3 regions of the Paenibacillus sp. 19GGS1-52 genome follow, and region 1 is predicted to be linked to each of the others. Evidence: riboswitches for the same ligand, from Rfam matches in the RefSeq annotation. Region 1 holds a riboswitch; each other region holds the start of a gene.
The links. Region 1 has a riboswitch for cyclic di-GMP ahead of H1230_RS11270 (thiamine pyrophosphate-binding protein). Riboswitches for the same ligand answer to the same signal wherever they lie in the genome.

Region 1 (6,044 bases):
ACAGATAGAATCATCGAAGGGAATGAATTTAACATTGAACTCTCCGTTGGCTACGCCTGTCTTGCCCATTTTGGCTAAGCCTTCAGCAGGGAACAGGGAATTTCCATAGACACAAGTGTCGGTCTGGTAGATAGAATCAATGAATCCTGACGAATTCTCGACACGTTCCAAAATCACAGCTGCAGCAGCATCACCGAAGTTGGCATAATATACAGGATCGCTTTTATCAGCATGTGGGGCTACATGATCGGAACCGATAACAAGAGCACGCTTGATTCTCGGATTAGCAATCATCTGGCGACTAACTTGCTCAACGGAAGCCGTCATCCCAGCACAGTTAGCATTACTATCAATACAGATGGTATGGGATGCGCCGTTAATCAGTCGGTGAATCATTAATGAATTAGTAGGGAAGATATATTCAGGAGTCTGACTGGCATAGGCGATAAGGTCGATATCAGCACCAGTTAGCCCTGTCTTCTCCAGAACGTTGCTAGCCGCTTCAAAAGCCATAGTCAGGGAGTTCTCTTCCTCATTGTTAATACTGTAGCGAGTATCACGACCTAAAGTAGCCAGAAGTCCACGGATATCAATACCCTTTTCGTCGAAATGTTGAATGAAAAAGTCATTACCAACTTTGTTACTTGGGTGATAGATATCGATATCTTTTATACAGATTCCAGCCATATGATTCCTCCTAAAATTTCGATTTTGAAGCCTGCGCTTCTCTAGTAAAAATTTACAGTATTATATCTTTTAGGAATCTATTCCGCTGAATAAAGCTAACATTTTATGTGCAACTATTAAACTGACTAGGCTTTGACCGTAGAGATAATCTCAAGGTTCTCAAGACCAGCCTTACGTCCCAGACGAGCCAACTGCATTTTAAGGATAGGATTATTCTCAAGCGTAAGATTTACTTTTACAAAGCCATCAGCCTTAAACATTACAAAACATCCTTCAAGAAGAGGCACAACGTCAGGAGCGGTTACATTAAGTTTGCGGCAATCAATCTGTAATTCATAGTCTGCAGGGTTAATAGGGTTGATGGTTTGTTGATACGCTTGAATTGATTTTAGACCGTCTTCCTCAGAAAAAGCTCCCTCTAGCTCGATATTAATGACTTTGGCAGCTGAATCAGTTTTTAAAATGAATTTTCCCATGTGTGCACTCTCCCATTGTTTAATTACTATAAGCTTTAGTTCGACTGTGATATCACCAGCCACTATATATCCTTTAAACCGATTGGATAACGCCATTTTTCGACATTAAAATCTTAGCTTTGGGATATTTTAACTGTATTATATACATATATTTCTCATATATGCAATATAAAAGTCGAACTATGTATAAATTTGTAACTTGTGTGTTTTATTGAGCTTCTTCAAGTGTAGCCAGTAGGATATTAAAGGCACTAATAATCCTAGGAGCACCCACACAAGGAGCTAAATGTAATAAAATACCTTTGATTTGTTCAACAGTGATACCTACACGAAGAGCCATAACATAGTGAACACCTAATTGGTCATATTGACCCATAGTAATCAAAGAAGAAATCACCGCAATTTCTTTCCAATCGTTTCCGATAGTATGGCGTTGGAAGATATCACCATAGGCAGTTCCCATAATAAATTCAGCTAACTCTGGAAAATGCTCTTTAATCGGAGCCAAGGCTTTGGCTCCATAGTCACCGGATAGATTAGAGAAATGATTAAAACCACTATTAATTTTATCGCTCATAAAGGCCTCCTGAATTACATGTTTAGCACACGGTGTGCAGTGGGTGGAATTTCGTCACGATCCGTCAGCAACTCGATAACGGCAACGCGATTCAACGCAACTGCCTCATTAATAGCTGAAGAAAATTGCTCAGCAGTCTCACATTTAAAGCCTGTAGCTCCCAGAGATTCAGCAAACTTCACAACATCCATAGGAACTTCAAATACAGTTCCATCAATTCGACCTGTAGTTTTCTCCATTCCTTTTAACGCCATATCCAACTGCATATTATTTACGACAATAAAGATGACGGGGATATCTTTGCATACAGCGGTATTAATCTCTGATCCCAGCATCATAAAGCAGCCGTCACCGGTAATGCAGAAGATCGTTTCGCTAGGAGCCGCTACCTTTGCACCAATAGCCATACCGATCGCATTTCCCATACAAGCAAAATAGGCGTCAAAAACAAAACTTCCGGGTTTCTTTACTTTATACCATTTGACGGCATTGAACCCATGGCTTCCATCGTCAACAAAAACGGTATTGTTATAAGGAATCAGGTCACTCATTGTGCTAAGAACCGATGCCAAAGAGAGCTTGGACAGAGTGGGAAGTTCCTCAGTGTAAGCAAAAGGCTTAGTTTCGCGCTTAGGAAGTGTTGTCTGGTCAATTCCGTTAAGGTAGAACTCCAGATTATCGCGAACATCACCTGTAATTTGAATAGTCTTTGAAGTTAGTATTTTTCCGACAAAAGTAGGATCACAATCAAATTGGATCAATGTCTCTGGATGATTCTCTCGCTTTAGGTTACATATGGTCATATCACTTAGGCGTGAGCCCAATACGATATAAAGATCACTATGGTTCAGCAGATCATCGCCATGTGTGCAGCCACCTACACCAATAGGCCCATGATATAAAGGATGATCCCAAGGGAGAGCCCCTTTTCCGCCAGGTGACGTCACGACTGGAATATTAAAGGTTTCAGCTAATTGGATCAGCTCTTTATGAGCTCCAGACCGATTAACACCTTTACCAGCAATAATTAAAGGATTACTGGAATGGTTAATAGCAGTAATTACACGATCAAGGCTAGCATAATTTACTAGTGTTTCCCGTTCAGGAAATACGATGTTGCATTCTTCAAGCATTTCCGTCTGTACATCAAAGGGGATGCAGAGATGAACAGGTCCACGTTTGCCGCCTAGCGCGATGGCAATTGCATGATTAAAAATAGTACTGAAATGATCTCCACGTTCGATAAGCTTGCTGAATAAAGTGGCTGGCCTAAACATTTCTGCTAAATCGGCAAGATAAGAGGATGAATCCTGACATTGAGGAATTCCTAGTTCTTTAATAGATTGGTGACCGGTAATAAAAAGAACAGGAAGGTTATTAGCCTTTGCATGTGCTGCTGCAGTAAGCAGATTTGTTCCACCTGGGCCGGAGGTCCCGAATGCTATCCCGAGATTCCCGGTTTTTAGTGCGTAACCAGAGGCTTCGAAGCCGGAGCTTGATTCATGTCTCCCGGGAATAAACTCGATACCATAGTCAACCATTTTAAGAACCACAGGACAAATAGATTTACCAATAATCCCAAAAGAATGGGTTACTCCGAGGTTGCGGAGTGCCTCCGCCATGTATTCTGCAACTGTCTTCAAAACATACACCTCACAAGTATTTTATTGTAATATCTTTATCGATCTCCCGAAGTGAAAACGTTAGATCTAAAAAAAAATAAAACCTGTGCTCTGATACAGAGCACAGGTGGGTAGCATAATTCGCCATTGAGACTGCATGTTTAATTCAGTCCTTCATGATGTTTTAGCAACCTGGCAGTCATGGCCTCATCAACTGAAAAATGAGGCTGTAGATCCATGGCTTTGCGTCATTCCCTTTCGGAAATTTTGCCTTTATAAATTATTAAATTAAATAAAGAATAATTTTCCTTTACAATATATTCCTCTCTCTCTTTTGTCAATATTTTTATACAAATAAGCGTGAAATTTGACGAATACCATGATCTTTAGAGGGAAGTCTTTTGACCCATCTCCTAAAATTTGAAAATATGTATCGTTTTTTGCAGATTAAATACAGCCTGAGTCATTTTTTCGGTTTCCTCTGCTACGGATTGCAGAGCATTTATTTGTTCATTCATGGCAGCCGAGACTTCTTCAGTTCCAGCTGCAGTTTGCTGGGTAATGGCGGAAATGTTTTCGATAGCGCCTGAGATTTTGAGCGCGCTTTCTAACATGATGTCACTCTCCGAAGAAAAGGCAGCAATTTGCTCAGCGATGTATTGTACACTATGGACTATTTGCGAGAAGATATTAGCTGTCTCTGTAATCATTTCGTTCTGAACCTGCACTACGCTTTCATTGATCGCAATGTTAGCTATGGCATCTTTAATATCGTTCTCAATACTGCGCACAAGACCAAATACTTCTTTGGTTGAGGCGGTTGATTCTTCAGCTAGTTTACGTACCTCTTGGGCTACGACTGCAAAGCCACGTCCATGTTCTCCGGCACGGGCCGCTTCAATGGAGGCGTTAAGGGATAGCAGATTAGTCTGTTCAGCAATCTCAGTGATCGTTTTTGTAATCATCGTAATTCCTCGGGCATTGTGTGAAAGCGCATCGACGGTTTCTGCTACTTTTTTGGTGGCTGCGATATTTTTGCGCATGCCTTCAGCCTGAGTGTCTACCGATTGACGGCCTTTCTCAACCAATTCCAACGTATGTATTGAACGTTTATTCATCTCTTTTGTGGAGGTTGTATAGTTGGAAACTTTAGTTTCAATGTCTTTAATAGATTCTGTCATATCAGCGATGTCTACAGATATTTCATTAGCACCCAAAGCTAGTTCGTTGGAGGAGGAAGAAACCTGAGCCATAACAATCTTCAAACTCTGATTTTTATTTTCAATTCCGCGGCTCGCGTCCATGACTTGACGGGTAAGCTGTGATGCTTCAGTCAGAATTTTCTTCAATTTATCAATCATAGTATTAAAGGAGCGGCTGACATCTCCCATAGAACCATTTTCATCAGCTCTAGTAGTAAAGTCGCCCTTTGCAATGTTGTGAGTGACATTTGCAATGTCATCAAATGATGATGTAAGCGTTCTCTCAACAAAGCGTGAAAGAGGATATGTCAGACCACCAAGAACCACAATAAGAAGAATACCGACAAAAATTTTACCCATTACAATAAAAGAAATCAAAACAGGGATAGAAAATAAGGCAGCAATCAGGTAACATCCAGCAACTATTCTTTGTTTTAACGGAAGCTTGTTCATCCAATCCATTGGAAAGAAATCCCCCTTAAAAAATATTTTATATTGTAATATTATAGGGGATTAGAGTGATATCAGTCTATTGTAAGAACTGACATAAATGCTACTAAGGATGTAATTTCCCCTGAATGCCACAGATTATACACTAATGTGAAACATGGACTTCTCCTGACAAAATAAATAGGCCACTCCACACACGTTGTGTGGGTGGCCTATTACAAGTTTTATAGCAAGACTATCTCTTCAGCAGTGTTGATCTCAGGCAGGCCTGCCAGCTTCACAAGCACCTCTTGAGGAACGGCTTTGTCTACTGTCAGAAGCATAATTGCAGCACCGCCGACGATTTTACGTCCAACCTGCATGGAGGCGATGTTCACCTCATTTTGACCAAGCAACGTACCCACTAAACCGATAATTCCTGGCTTATCATTATGGGAAACGACGATTTGATGGCCTTCCGGAGCAATATCAACTGGGAACTTATTCACTTGCACAATACGTTCACCATAGCCTTGCAACAGAGTGCCGGCTACCAGGCGTTCTTCATCTTGTTCCGTTTTTAGAGTAACTGTAATTAGATTAGTGAAACCTTTAGTTTTGGATGTCTTAGTGATTACGACATTAACATCACGTGTTTTGGCCAGATGCATGGAGTTAACGATGTTGACATCTTCGGCGAAGTGACGCGAGAGCACGCCTTTCACAATATAGCGGGTCAGTGGCTGTGTATCCACATCCGATAGATCTCCGGCGTATTCAACGTTAATCTCGTGAATCGCTCCATTCGTAAGTTGAGTGACAAAACTGCCCAATTTTTCCCCAAGTTTAAAATAGGGCTGTAATTTGTTCATTACACTTGGAGCTACGGGAGGGATATTAACAGCGTTGATGAACGGTTCATTGCGCAGGATATGCAGCACTTGTTCAGAAACGTCAATGGCCACGTTCTCCTGGGCTTCAACAGTTGAAGCACCCAAATGTGGAGTTACGATGATCTTGGGATGGGACAGGAACGGATGATCAGCTTGTG
Region 2 (6,044 bases), 2.9 Mb from region 1:
ACGCTCCAGCACTCCTCACGGTATACCTTCAACGTATATACAACGCTCCCCTACCCCAGATACAATGTATCTAGCCATAGCTTCGGTGGTGTGTTTAGCCCCGTTACATTTTCGGCGCAGAGTCACTCGACCAGTGAGCTATTACGCACTCTTTCAATGGTGGCTGCTTCTAAGCCAACATCCTGGTTGTCTGTGCAACTCCACATCCTTTCCCACTTAACACACACTTGGGGACCTTAGCTGATGGTCTGGGCTGTTTCCCTTTCGACAATGGATCTTAGCACTCACTGTCTGACTCCCGGTAATAAGTATATGGCATTCGGAGTTTGACTGAGCTTGGTAACCCTTGCGGGCCCCGCACCCAATCAGTGCTCTACCTCCACTACTCTCATACCGAGGCTAGCCCTAAAGCTATTTCGGGGAGAACCAGCTATCTCCGAGTTCGATTGGAATTTCTCCGCTACCCCCACCTCATCCCCGCATTTTTCAACATGCGTGGGTTCGGGCCTCCAGTGCGTGTTACCGCACCTTCACCCTGGACAGGGGTAGATCACACGGTTTCGGGTCTACGCCCCCATACTATGTCGCCCTATTCAGACTCGCTTTCGCTGCGGCTCCGGCTTCTCACCTTAACCTTGCATGGTAAACGTAACTCGCCGGTTCATTCTACAAAAGGCACGCCATCACCCATAGATCGGGCTCTGACTTTTTGTAAGCACACGGTTTCAGGTTCTATTTCACTCCCCTTCCGGGGTGCTTTTCACCTTTCCCTCACGGTACTGTTTCACTATCGGTCGCCAGGTAGTATTTAGCCTTAGCAGATGGTCCTGCTGGATTCATACGGGGTTTCACGTGCCCCGCACTACTCGGGATCCGTCTCGGAGAGAACACAGTTTAGGCTACAGGGCTTTTACCTCTATCGCGGGCCTTTCCAGACCTCTTCGCCTACCATATTCCTTTGTAACTCCATGTGAGACGTCCCACAACCCCTAAGAGCAAGCTCTTAGGTTTAGGCTGTTCCGCGTTCGCTCGCCGCTACTGACGGAATCACTATTGTTTTCTCTTCCTCAGGGTACTTAGATGTTTCAGTTCCCCTGGTCTGCCTCTACATACCCTATGTATTCAGGTATGAGTAACTGTGCATTACCACAGCTGGGTTTCCCCATTCGGACACCCCCGGATCAAAGCTTGCTTACAGCTCCCCGAGGCAGTTTCGTTGTTCGCCACGTCCTTCGTCGGCTCCTGGCGCCTAGGCATCCTCCGTGTGCTCTTATTAGCTTAACCAATGCTCCGGTGTTTCGCTTGTTTGCTCATCTTGTTTTGAATGTTGCTACCGGATGACTCCGTTCGCAGATCATTCAAAGCCAAAAGTCGCTTCACAATCAAAAACCTTCGCTAAGCCATAATACACTTTCGCTCGTTTACACAAGCGACAGATAAAATGTTCTAAAACGCAAATTCGTTTCGGTATCCAGTTTTCAAGGATCAAGTTTTTGTTCGTCCTTACAGACAAAACAAAATTGAGAGCTTCAACTCTCAAAACTGAGCAACGAGTGAGTGTGTGCAAACCCTAAGGGCTCACTAGAAGCCTTGCGGCTTCTGTTCGAATGTTTCCGTTACAGGAAACGATTCTCCATAGAAAGGAGGTGATCCAGCCGCACCTTCCGATACGGCTACCTTGTTACGACTTCACCCCAATTATCTACCCCACCTTCGGCGGCTGGCTCCCTTGCGGGTTACCCCACCGACTTCGGGTGTTGTAAACTCTCGTGGTGTGACGGGCGGTGTGTACAAGACCCGGGAACGTATTCACCGCGGCATGCTGATCCGCGATTACTAGCAATTCCGACTTCATGCAGGCGAGTTGCAGCCTGCAATCCGAACTGAGACCGGCTTTGTTGGGATTCGCTCCACCTCGCGGTTTCGCAGCCCTTTGTACCGGCCATTGTAGTACGTGTGTAGCCCAGGTCATAAGGGGCATGATGATTTGACGTCATCCCCACCTTCCTCCGGTTTGTCACCGGCAGTCTGCTTAGAGTGCCCACCATGATGTGCTGGCAACTAAGCATAAGGGTTGCGCTCGTTGCGGGACTTAACCCAACATCTCACGACACGAGCTGACGACAACCATGCACCACCTGTCTCCTCTGTCCCGAAGGCCGCCGCTATCTCTAGCGGATTCAGAGGGATGTCAAGACCTGGTAAGGTTCTTCGCGTTGCTTCGAATTAAACCACATACTCCACTGCTTGTGCGGGTCCCCGTCAATTCCTTTGAGTTTCAGTCTTGCGACCGTACTCCCCAGGCGGAGTGCTTACTGTGTTAACTTCGGCACCAAGGGTATCGAAACCCCTAACACCTAGCACTCATCGTTTACGGCGTGGACTACCAGGGTATCTAATCCTGTTTGCTCCCCACGCTTTCGCGCCTCAGCGTCAGTTACAGCCCAGAAAGTCGCCTTCGCCACTGGTGTTCCTCCACATATCTACGCATTTCACCGCTACACGTGGAATTCCACTTTCCTCTTCTGTACTCAAGCCACCCAGTTTCCAGTGCGACCTCAGGTTGAGCCCAAGGTTTAAACACCAGACTTAAATAGCCGCCTGCGCGCGCTTTACGCCCAATAATTCCGGACAACGCTTGCCCCCTACGTATTACCGCGGCTGCTGGCACGTAGTTAGCCGGGGCTTTCTTCTCAGGTACCGTCACTCTTATAGCAGTTACTCTATAAGACGTTCTTCCCTGGCAACAGAGCTTTACGATCCGAAAACCTTCATCACTCACGCGGCATTGCTCCGTCAGGCTTGCGCCCATTGCGGAAGATTCCCTACTGCTGCCTCCCGTAGGAGTCTGGGCCGTGTCTCAGTCCCAGTGTGGCCGTTCACCCTCTCAGGTCGGCTACGCATCGTCGCCTTGGTGAGCCGTTACCCCACCAACTAGCTAATGCGCCGCAGGCCCATCCCTCAGCGACAGATTTCTCCGTCTTTCATCCTCTTCCCAGGTGGGAAAAGGAATTATCCGGTATTAGCTACCGTTTCCGGTAGTTATCCCAGACTATGGGGCAGGTTGCCTACGTGTTACTCACCCGTCCGCCGCTAAATCCTGTTGAAAGCAAGCTTTCAACAAAACTCCGCTCGACTTGCATGTATTAGGCATGCCGCCAGCGTTCGTCCTGAGCCAGGATCAAACTCTCCAATTTGTATTGAAAAGAGCGATTGCTCATTTTGAAACCTCTGACGAGAATTTACATTCTCAACCGACAAGTTTACTCCAGCATAAATGCTGTGAAACTCATCTTCTTTTGGATTTTACTTTCGTAAAATCCCACTCACTCGTTGTTCAGTTTTCAAAGATCAAGTTCTCGTTGTCGGCGTTTAATGTCTCACCAGCAACTCTTATAATATATCATACGGTGTTTAGAAAAGCAAGCTTTTTTTATTTCTTGTTAATTCAATGTGTTTCGCTTGTCCGCTCTTCCAACAGCGCTCACTTATAATACCCTATCTACTAGTATAAAAGCAACCCCTAATCAAAAGAAAAACAACCAGCTTAATTATTAAGCTGGTTGTCTATTTGTTCATATAGTAATTCAACTACTCTTAGTAGTATTTGACTGCCGTATATTTAGTAGAATTCTTAATCAGATCTACGGTTTTATTGCTCTTAACCAATCCAGCATCTACTGTTGTATCAATAGTCACCCATTTGCCATTAAGAAGGACTTCATTCCAAGCATGGTATTGAGTAACATAAGTGGAGTTTCCCATGACCAATTTAGCTGGTATATCTACACTACGTAGCATTGCTGCAAATAATGAAGAGTAATCATAGCAAATGCCTTTTTTGCTGGCAAGGGTATTATCAATGTTAGGGATATAGTCAGTTGTTACATTGTTAGCCAGTGAATAATCGTATTTCACATTAGCAACGATGTAATTATAAATTGCTTTAACCTTCTCTTGATCCGTTGTTTTGCCTTGTGTAAGTTGTTTTGCTTTAAGAATAGCTTTATCAGAAGAACTCCATTTAACATTCTGAACAGAGCTTAAATATACTGCATTTGTATCATTCAAGGATAAGTCCACTACTTCAGAATATAGAGCTTTGTATTTGTTACCCGTTATGTTCTCAAGAACTGAGACTTTATAGGATCCATTACCTTGTTGCAATGGGAATTCTTCAGCTTGTCCAGAAGCATAAAGATTATAAGTGTAGCTGCTGCTGCCTTTGGTAATCATAAGTTTGATCCGTTTGTCCTTCGGCACATCATATTGAACTCCAATAATGCCTTGGTTTAACTGCGATGTATTGAGCCAACCCGTTTCTGTGCCAGCAGCTTGAGCTGAAGTTATCTGAACAGAAGTAGCCACTACAAATATCGCCAATAACATAAGATAAAATTTCTTCAATGATAAAACCCCTTTTCGGTAGCTGGCTGCCATCCTGACGGGAAGGCCCTTTAGCTTTGCGTCCCTATCTTTCAATAGGTTTGCCGTTATCGTAAAAGCTTTATCTGTCCTTAAACATACTAGAAATAATGGTAGAATTAGACAAAAAATAAACAAAAAAAGCCTCTTCATTCGGTAGCTGGCTGCCATCCTGACGGGAAGGCCCTTTAGCTTTGCGTCCCTATCTTTCGATAGGTTTGCCGTTATCGTGCTTAGCTTTTATAGTTATATACTACCATATTTACGCGTAGATTCAAGACCTATAGTGCTAGATTTCCAAAATTTTATAATAAATTTTTGGAAATTTCTATTTTATGACATTAAGTGTGTTAGGGTAGTTTGGCTTGTACAATTAGACGGTGTGTGGGATTTACTAGTGGGTCACACGTGATCAGCGTGAGAATCTTGTCCTTGTTGTTCCCGTTTAACACAGATACATCCGTAGGTTCGACGATAGAAATTTTGTATACTTCATAGTTGTACGCTTGTTTGCTTGTCTTCACGGTGATAATATCTCCTACTGCAACCTCATTCAATCTATTAAACAATCTGCCTGTCGTTCTGGCTCTATGTGCTGCTATTGCGGCATTGCCAATCTGACCGATAGAAGTTGTTTCCTTCATATGTGTAGCTGCGTGCTTCATGTTGGCTTTCGTCGCCCCTTCAAGAACAGGCAACAACAGATTGATCTTATCAATTTCGATTAATGCAATTACTTTCCCCCCAAGCACAACTTCAGGTTCCGCCTTTACAGCAGCATCACTCGGAGGCTGCTCATCCAATGCAGATTCTTCTGAGAGCAGTTGGGTTACCTCAGCATATTTACTTTTCAGATCAGGGTCAACCGTTGCTGGAGCACTGTTACTATAACTCTGTTCCGCCTCATCTAATAGTTTCTGCTGCTGCCAGTCGTTATACCATTCATTAGCTTTGGGGAACAGCATGACAAGTATTCCTGCAAGTATGACTAAATAGGAAAATTTACGCATGATATTCACCTCCCTACTTTTAGAAAACCCATTTCCGGCTTCCGAAGAAATTGATGATTACAGTGACGAATGTAACTAATACCTTCGAGATCAACACTTGAATACCAAGTTTATCTGTTAACAAATGCATAAGCAGCAGGGATATTCCCAGTACAATCAGGTTCAGTACGATAAACTTCAGCAACTGCATTCGGTCGAAGCTATCCTTTTTCCCCCGATCACTGTCCCGAAAGGTTACTTTTTTATTCAAAATAAAGCTATTGGCCGTGCCTGCACTATAAGAAATAACCTGTGCCAGGGTGTATACCAACCCAAGTGAGTTCAGAAGTGTAAAGATTGCAAAATCAATAAGGGTATTCAGCAAGCCAACAGCATTGAATTTCAGGAACTGAATCACTCCTGCGCGAAGCTTCTTATCTGACATAATCGTTTCCCTTTCGGATGTGACTATGATCTTGCTCTACATCAAGATAGCCTTTAGTCTCCCGCACAATATACAACGGTCTGTCCTTGGATTCATCATAAATGCGGCCGATATACTCGCCGATGACACCGAGCAGCATGAGCACGATACCATTGAAGAGCAAATTAACGCCTACAATGGAGGCC
Region 3 (6,044 bases), 3.3 Mb from region 1:
AGTAGCGCAGCACCAGCCAGCTCTGCGTTATTATAATATTCGCCGGTTAAACCATTACGGGTGACAACCGCTGCGCTTTCGTGCTTAGTACCTTTTGTACGGACATACTCATCTCTGGATACTGTGTAGTTATTATTCATGAAACTTTTGATTTGCTGCAGGTTGTTATTTTCTGTCAGCATCTTTCCCCATGTCATGGTGTAAACCCATTTACTCTGTGTTTGGGATAGTATGGAAGGGTCTGGTAGTTCTCCGCTCTCACCAATACCTATTGGTTTGCCTGCGGCAAGGTCAAGTAAACTCTCATAGTAAGTCTGTTTAAAATCGCTATTGTAAATATCTGCTGCCAGAATATCCACCTTGTCTGCTCCTGGATAATACGATTTATAAGGGTCCGCCCACTCATTAGGCGCATTTGGATTCCAGACCCACAGCAGATTATTCAGCTTGTGCGTGTTCACTAATCGATCGTACATAATGTCCCATAGCTTAGAGAAATTGTCCTTTTGTCCCCACCAGAACCAGTTGCCATTCATTTCATGATAGGGCCGCCACAATACCGGAACTCCTGCATCTCGCAGTTCTCCCAAATATACAGCAATCTCATCAAGATCAGCAATCAATCTCTTATATTGAGGAGTTCCGGGTGTAACGTAAGCATCAAAATTCACCTGGCTCAAGTTCATGGAAACATTAGACCATTCCGGAGAGGTTCCTGGTAGATTCTGATGGAACGTCATGGCTACAATCCCGCCGCCTTTATTCCATTTGATCGCACTCTCCACCACGGCTTGACGCTGGGAGGCAATTGTATTCTTGGGCTGGTTGTTAATAGCTCCTAACTCATAACCATGCAATACTGCATATTGCCCAGTGGTATTCTTCAGTTTATTGTTAAATTCGTCGGGAGTTTCCAGATAGTCATGCTGTCCAGAAATCATTCCCTTACCACTAAGGTTCACCAGATAGCTGAGCAGATCTTTGGCTTCCCCAGAAGCTGATGGGTTAGCTGGCGTATCAGGTGATTCGTTTGTGATTACTCGGGCCACAGGGAGGCTGCGTGCTTCCCCCCAAGGTATTAAAGATAAAATAATGATAATAGATATTATAGCGGTCAAGAGCCGGTACTTACGGTAAGTGTTCAAAGTAATCCTCCTTCTGGTAGCCAAGAGCCGCCGCAGGTCACAAAGGTGATTCCCCTGCTTTTTGGACAAGCAACTTCGGACCAATGAAGTCTATAGCTTAGTAGCCCTGCTGAGAAGCAGGGCCACTAAGCATCGAGTGAAAGGAATTATTATAACTGCTTAACCTGTATCAGCCTTAGTAATGAATACAGCTACTTACTTAGTTCTGAATGGACGAGGATAGGAAAAGGGCGCTTGAAGGAACTACTCCCTTCGCTTGACTTGGACTTCCCCACATCAGACGTGCACTTGCATCACCCTGATTCTCGTAATATTCAACTTTAATATCATATAGCTGTCCGGCATTCATGGTTATGCTTCCCTGACGCTCGGTTCCGCTCTGTTTCATCCAGCTGTCAATAACGAGGCTGCCGTTGATCCAGACACGGATACCATCATCTGAAGTTGTATAGATTTGATAAGTTTCACTGTATACGGGTTTAATCTTACCGCTCCAGCGTACAGAGAAGAAGTCAACGCCTAGTGCTGCATCCGGTGAGAGCAGACGCCAGTTGAAGTCAATTGCAGCATCTTTGCGTACAATTACTGGATTACCTGATAATTGCATATTACTAAAATACTCACCTTGTAGTCCATTCACAGCCGGTGCGACAACATTAGCAACCGTTGGCGTTGGTGTCGGCGCTGCTGTTGGTGTTGCCGTCGGCGCTGCTGTTGGCATTGGTGTCGGCGCTGCTGTTGGCATTGGTGTCGGCGCTGCTGTTGGTGTTGGTGTCGGCGCTGCTGTTGGTGTTGGTGTCGGCGCTGCTGTTGGTGTTGGTGTCGGCGCTGCTGTTGGTGTTGGCGCTGCTGTTGGTGTTACCGTCGGCGCTACCGTTGGTGTTGCTGCAAGCGACGATGACGATACTGCACTAGCAACAGATGAACTTGCATTAATGAACAATGCACTTGAAGGTACCGTTCCTTTTACCTGACTTGGGCTTTGCCACATCAGATTTACCCGCGCATCTCCTGCATTCTCATAATATTCCACTTTGATGTCGTATAGTTGACCAGCTTTGAGATCAATGCTTCCTTGACGTTCAGTTCCACTTTGTTTAATCCAGCTATCTATGACAGACTTCCCATCTACCCAGACGCGTATGCCGTCATCCGATGCAGTATAGATTTGATAAGTTTCACTATAGAGCGGCTTAATTTTCCCAGTCCAACGAATCGAGAAATTGTCGATACCGAGTGCTGTAACCGGTGCTGCCTGGCGCCAGTTAAAGTTGATATTAGCGTCATTTCGTACTAGAGCCGCTGTCCCTGTAAGCAGCATGTTCTTGTAATATTCACCATGCAAGCCATTCAAGGCAGGAGCCTGATCCCCCGAGGAAAACGTTGCCGTAGGAGCTACTGTCGGTGTTGGTGTTGGTGTTGGTGTCGGTGTCGGTGTTGCCGTCGGTGTCGCTGTCGGCGTTGCTGTTACGGACGGTATCACCCCCGATAAATATTTATCCAGAGTTATCGTATAGCTGTTATTCATGAAGGCTTTAATGGTATCCGTGGAGTTATCCTCGTAAAGCAATTTTCCCCAGTTCATCATATATACCCATTTATTCTGCGATTGCAGCAGCTTTGTCGTATTTGGCATTTGACCATTCTCTCCGATAGCAATCGGTTTGCCAGCAGCCAGACTGAGCAAGCTGTCATAATATTTTTGCTGATAGTCATTGTCATATATATCTGCTGCGAGAATGTCAACTTTATTGGCACCTGGATACGTTAAGGCATAAGGATCTGCCCAAGCATTAGGTGCATTAGGATTCCATACCCATAACAGGTTGTTTAATTGATGAACGTTAACAAAACGGTCATACATAATATTCCAGAGTGCAGCGAAATTATTTTTCTTTCCCCACCAGAACCAATTTCCGTTCATTTCATGGTAGGGTCTCCAGAGTACTGGAACCCCAGCATCACGTAAGCTTTTCAAGGATACTGCCACTTTGTCAAGATCGGCAATCAGACTGTTGTACTGCGTCGTTCCCGGTGTTACGTATTTGTCGAAATCCGACTGACTAATCGTCTTTTGAACATTGGACCAGTCATACGTTGTTCCCGGTAGATTCTCGTGAAAGGTCATGGCGACAATACCGCCGTTCTTACTCCAGTTGATAGCACTGTTAACTACGTTCTTCCGTTGTGAAGCTACGGTAGCTTCTGTTTGACCAGTAATTGCACCAAGCTCATAGCCGTGAAGAGCAGCGTATTTCCCGCTGGTCCCCTTTAATTTGTTGCTGATTTCATCCGGACTTTCCAGATAGTCATGCTGTCCCGTGATAATCCCTTGCCCCGAAATTGAATTGAGGTAAGTAAGCAGCTTTACTGCTTCAGGTGAAGCGCCTGCGTTAACCGGTGTCCCGGAGCTTGTAGCTGCTCCTGCAGTAGATGGTGCAATTCCCATTCCTAGTGGAATAGCAATGACAAACAGAATTAGTGACAGGAACATGCAGAACTGTCGATACATACGATGAGCTTTCAAATTCATCTTCCTTTCGGTAGCCAGGCTGCCACTCTTGCGAAGGCCCTTTAGCTTTGCGTCCCTATCTTTCGATAGGTTTGCCTTTATCGTTTTGAAGGAATTTTCCTTCTTACCGTATGTATCGACTCTTTTTTTTTTTTGTTTAGTGCATTTACAAAATATTCTTAAAATTGAGTCTTTCTACCCGTTTTGACTCTGTCATATTCGGTTAAATAGATAGTTTAGGCCTATGAAATGAACTGTTGTAGCTCGATATCTTTCCAGTCCAATGTAATACGAATGTTATCTTCCTCAACCAGCTCAGAGCCGGTCTGTACCTCAATAAATTCAACATCCGTCAATGCCAGAATAGCATGCTTAGTCCCCTCGGGAATACGCACCACATCGCCTGCCTTAACGTTATGCATTTTCTCATTCAGCACGATGCTCGCTTCGCCGCTGATAATAGTCCAGATCTCACTACGTTTGCGATGCAACTGATAACTAATGTTTTTGCCTTCAGATATAAAGATCCGCTTGGTCAGCACTTCATTGCCCTCTTCATACTTCACATAGTCAATAACTTTGTAATGACCCCAACGGCGTTCCTCATACATTGGTCTTTGTTCAAAAGCTTTCAGTACTTCCTTGATTCGCGGACTCTCTGCCTTATGCGTGACCAATATTCCATCAGGGCTGGCTGCGATAATTAAATCCTTTGCACCAATGACCGTGATTGGAATGTCGAGTTCGTTAATCAAGCAGGTCCCTTCAGAATCTGCAGTAATGAAACCTTTGCCAACATGATTGCTGCTCATTTCCTCGGTCAATGTATTCCATGTACCAAGATCCTTCCAGAAGCCGTCATACGGCTGTACAACAATATTCTTTTCTTTTTCCACCACTTCATAATCAAAGCTGATTGAGGACAATAATTTATACTGCTTCTGCAAGTCTTCATAATTCAGAGGCAGCCCTTTATGCTGCAAAATATCCAGTAAATATCCTAAACGGAAGGCAAACACGCCGCAGTTCCACAAGGCGTTGCGACTTATGAGCTCTTCGGCCTGCTTTCGTTCCGGTTTCTCCTGAAAATGACTTACTCGCAAATATCCACTTTCACCCGCTGCTTCAGTGGTAGGAATGATATAACCGTATTTCTCCGAAGCATGCTCAGGAACCACACCCATCAACGCCAGATTTGCACCACTTTCCTGCATCGTACGCTCAAGCTGGGCTACCGTATCAAAAAAAGATGCTTCCACATAAGGATCAACAGGTAGGATTGCTACAGTCTCATCTGGGGAAACCCCCACTACTGAATACAGATAGGTGGCTGTCAACGCAATTGCCGGAAAGGTATCGCGGCGTTCCGGTTCGACGATGATAGGCACATCATATCCAAGTTGGCTCTGAATCATCTCCACTTGGCTGCGGCCTGTGGCTAGATAAGAGGAATCCGCCATGCCAGTCTCCTGAAGTTGTCTCCATACCCGTTGTACCATGGATTCCGGTTCACCCAGTGGGCTTTCAAGTACCTTCAGAAACTGTTTCGAACGTGAATCGTTGGACAAAGGCCATAACCGTTTACCTGAACCACCTGATAATAGTACTAGTTTCATAAGTGAACCCTCCTTATTATTTATGTGTTACAGGTTTAAACTGTACCGGCTATACTGGGTGAGTACCCGCTGAGACCACCCATTTGCGGACGTCCAACCGAGTGATACACAAGCCCAGTACCTTCAATCTGCTGCTTGGAGTAGACGTTGCGGCCGTCTATCAGAATCTGCCGACGCATAACTTTCGCCAACTGACGCAGGTCAATGTCTTTGAATATCGCCCAATCGGTCAGCAGACAAACAGCGTCACTGCCTTCCGCTGCTTCTTCTGGCAGGCCGCACCAGCGGAGTTGTGGATGATCATATTGCTTTCTGAAATTATCAGCGGCAATCGGATCATACAGCTTAACTGTAGCTCCTTCCGCTACCAGTGCCTCGACGATCTCACGTGCAGGCGCTTCACGGACATCATCGGTATTCGGCTTGAATGCCAAGCCCCAAATTCCGATAACTGCTCCACGCAGGTCACCCAGAGATTCGTGAAGCTTCGAGATAATCATAAACCGCTGCCCTTTGTTCACCTCGACTACGGATTCTAACAATTTAAACTCGTAATCAACGTTGCCGGCGATTTGGATGAGCGCATTGGTATCTTTCGGAAAACAGGAGCCTCCGTAACCGATGCCGGCCTGCAAGAAGGATGAGCCGATTCTTCGGTCCATACCCATACCTTGAGCCACCTCGGTCACATCAGCTCCCACTTTTTCGCATATATTAGCAATCTCATTGATAAACGATATTTTCGTTGCCAAGAAGGCATTCGATGCATAT

Region 2: it holds a riboswitch for cyclic di-GMP, as region 1 does, so the genes downstream of both, H1230_RS29110 (transglutaminase-like domain-containing protein) here and H1230_RS11270 (thiamine pyrophosphate-binding protein) in region 1, are expected to answer to the same signal.
Region 3: it holds a riboswitch for cyclic di-GMP, as region 1 does, so the genes downstream of both, H1230_RS27520 (PA14 domain-containing protein) here and H1230_RS11270 (thiamine pyrophosphate-binding protein) in region 1, are expected to answer to the same signal.

The regions. Positions count from the first base shown of each region.
Region 1 is NZ_CP059724.1:2,405,173-2,411,216, forward strand. It holds gene H1230_RS11255 (3-oxoacyl-[acyl-carrier-protein] synthase III C-terminal domain-containing protein) at 1-687, opposite strand, end outside; gene H1230_RS11260 (hypothetical protein) at 813-1,163, opposite strand; gene H1230_RS11265 (carboxymuconolactone decarboxylase family protein) at 1,372-1,740, opposite strand; gene H1230_RS11270 (thiamine pyrophosphate-binding protein) at 1,755-3,392, opposite strand; cyclic di-GMP riboswitch class I at 3,546-3,644, opposite strand; gene H1230_RS11275 (methyl-accepting chemotaxis protein) at 3,776-5,026, opposite strand; gene serA (phosphoglycerate dehydrogenase) at 5,239-6,044, opposite strand, start outside.
Region 2 is NZ_CP059724.1:6,340,594-6,346,637, forward strand. It holds rRNA gene H1230_RS29100 (23S ribosomal RNA) at 1-1,284, opposite strand, end outside; rRNA gene H1230_RS29105 (16S ribosomal RNA) at 1,640-3,197, opposite strand; gene H1230_RS29110 (transglutaminase-like domain-containing protein) at 3,598-4,407, opposite strand; cyclic di-GMP riboswitch class I at 4,422-4,502, opposite strand; cyclic di-GMP riboswitch class I at 4,578-4,658, opposite strand; gene H1230_RS29115 (class D sortase) at 4,776-5,435, opposite strand; gene H1230_RS29120 (GtrA family protein) at 5,455-5,859, opposite strand; gene H1230_RS29125 (glycosyltransferase family 2 protein) at 5,849-6,044, opposite strand, start outside.
Region 3 is NZ_CP059724.1:5,936,210-5,942,253, forward strand. It holds gene H1230_RS27515 (glycosyl hydrolase) at 1-1,145, opposite strand, end outside; gene H1230_RS27520 (PA14 domain-containing protein) at 1,345-3,678, opposite strand; cyclic di-GMP riboswitch class I at 3,685-3,764, opposite strand; gene H1230_RS27525 (sugar phosphate nucleotidyltransferase) at 3,900-5,273, opposite strand; gene H1230_RS27530 (UDP-glucose dehydrogenase family protein) at 5,309-6,044, opposite strand, start outside.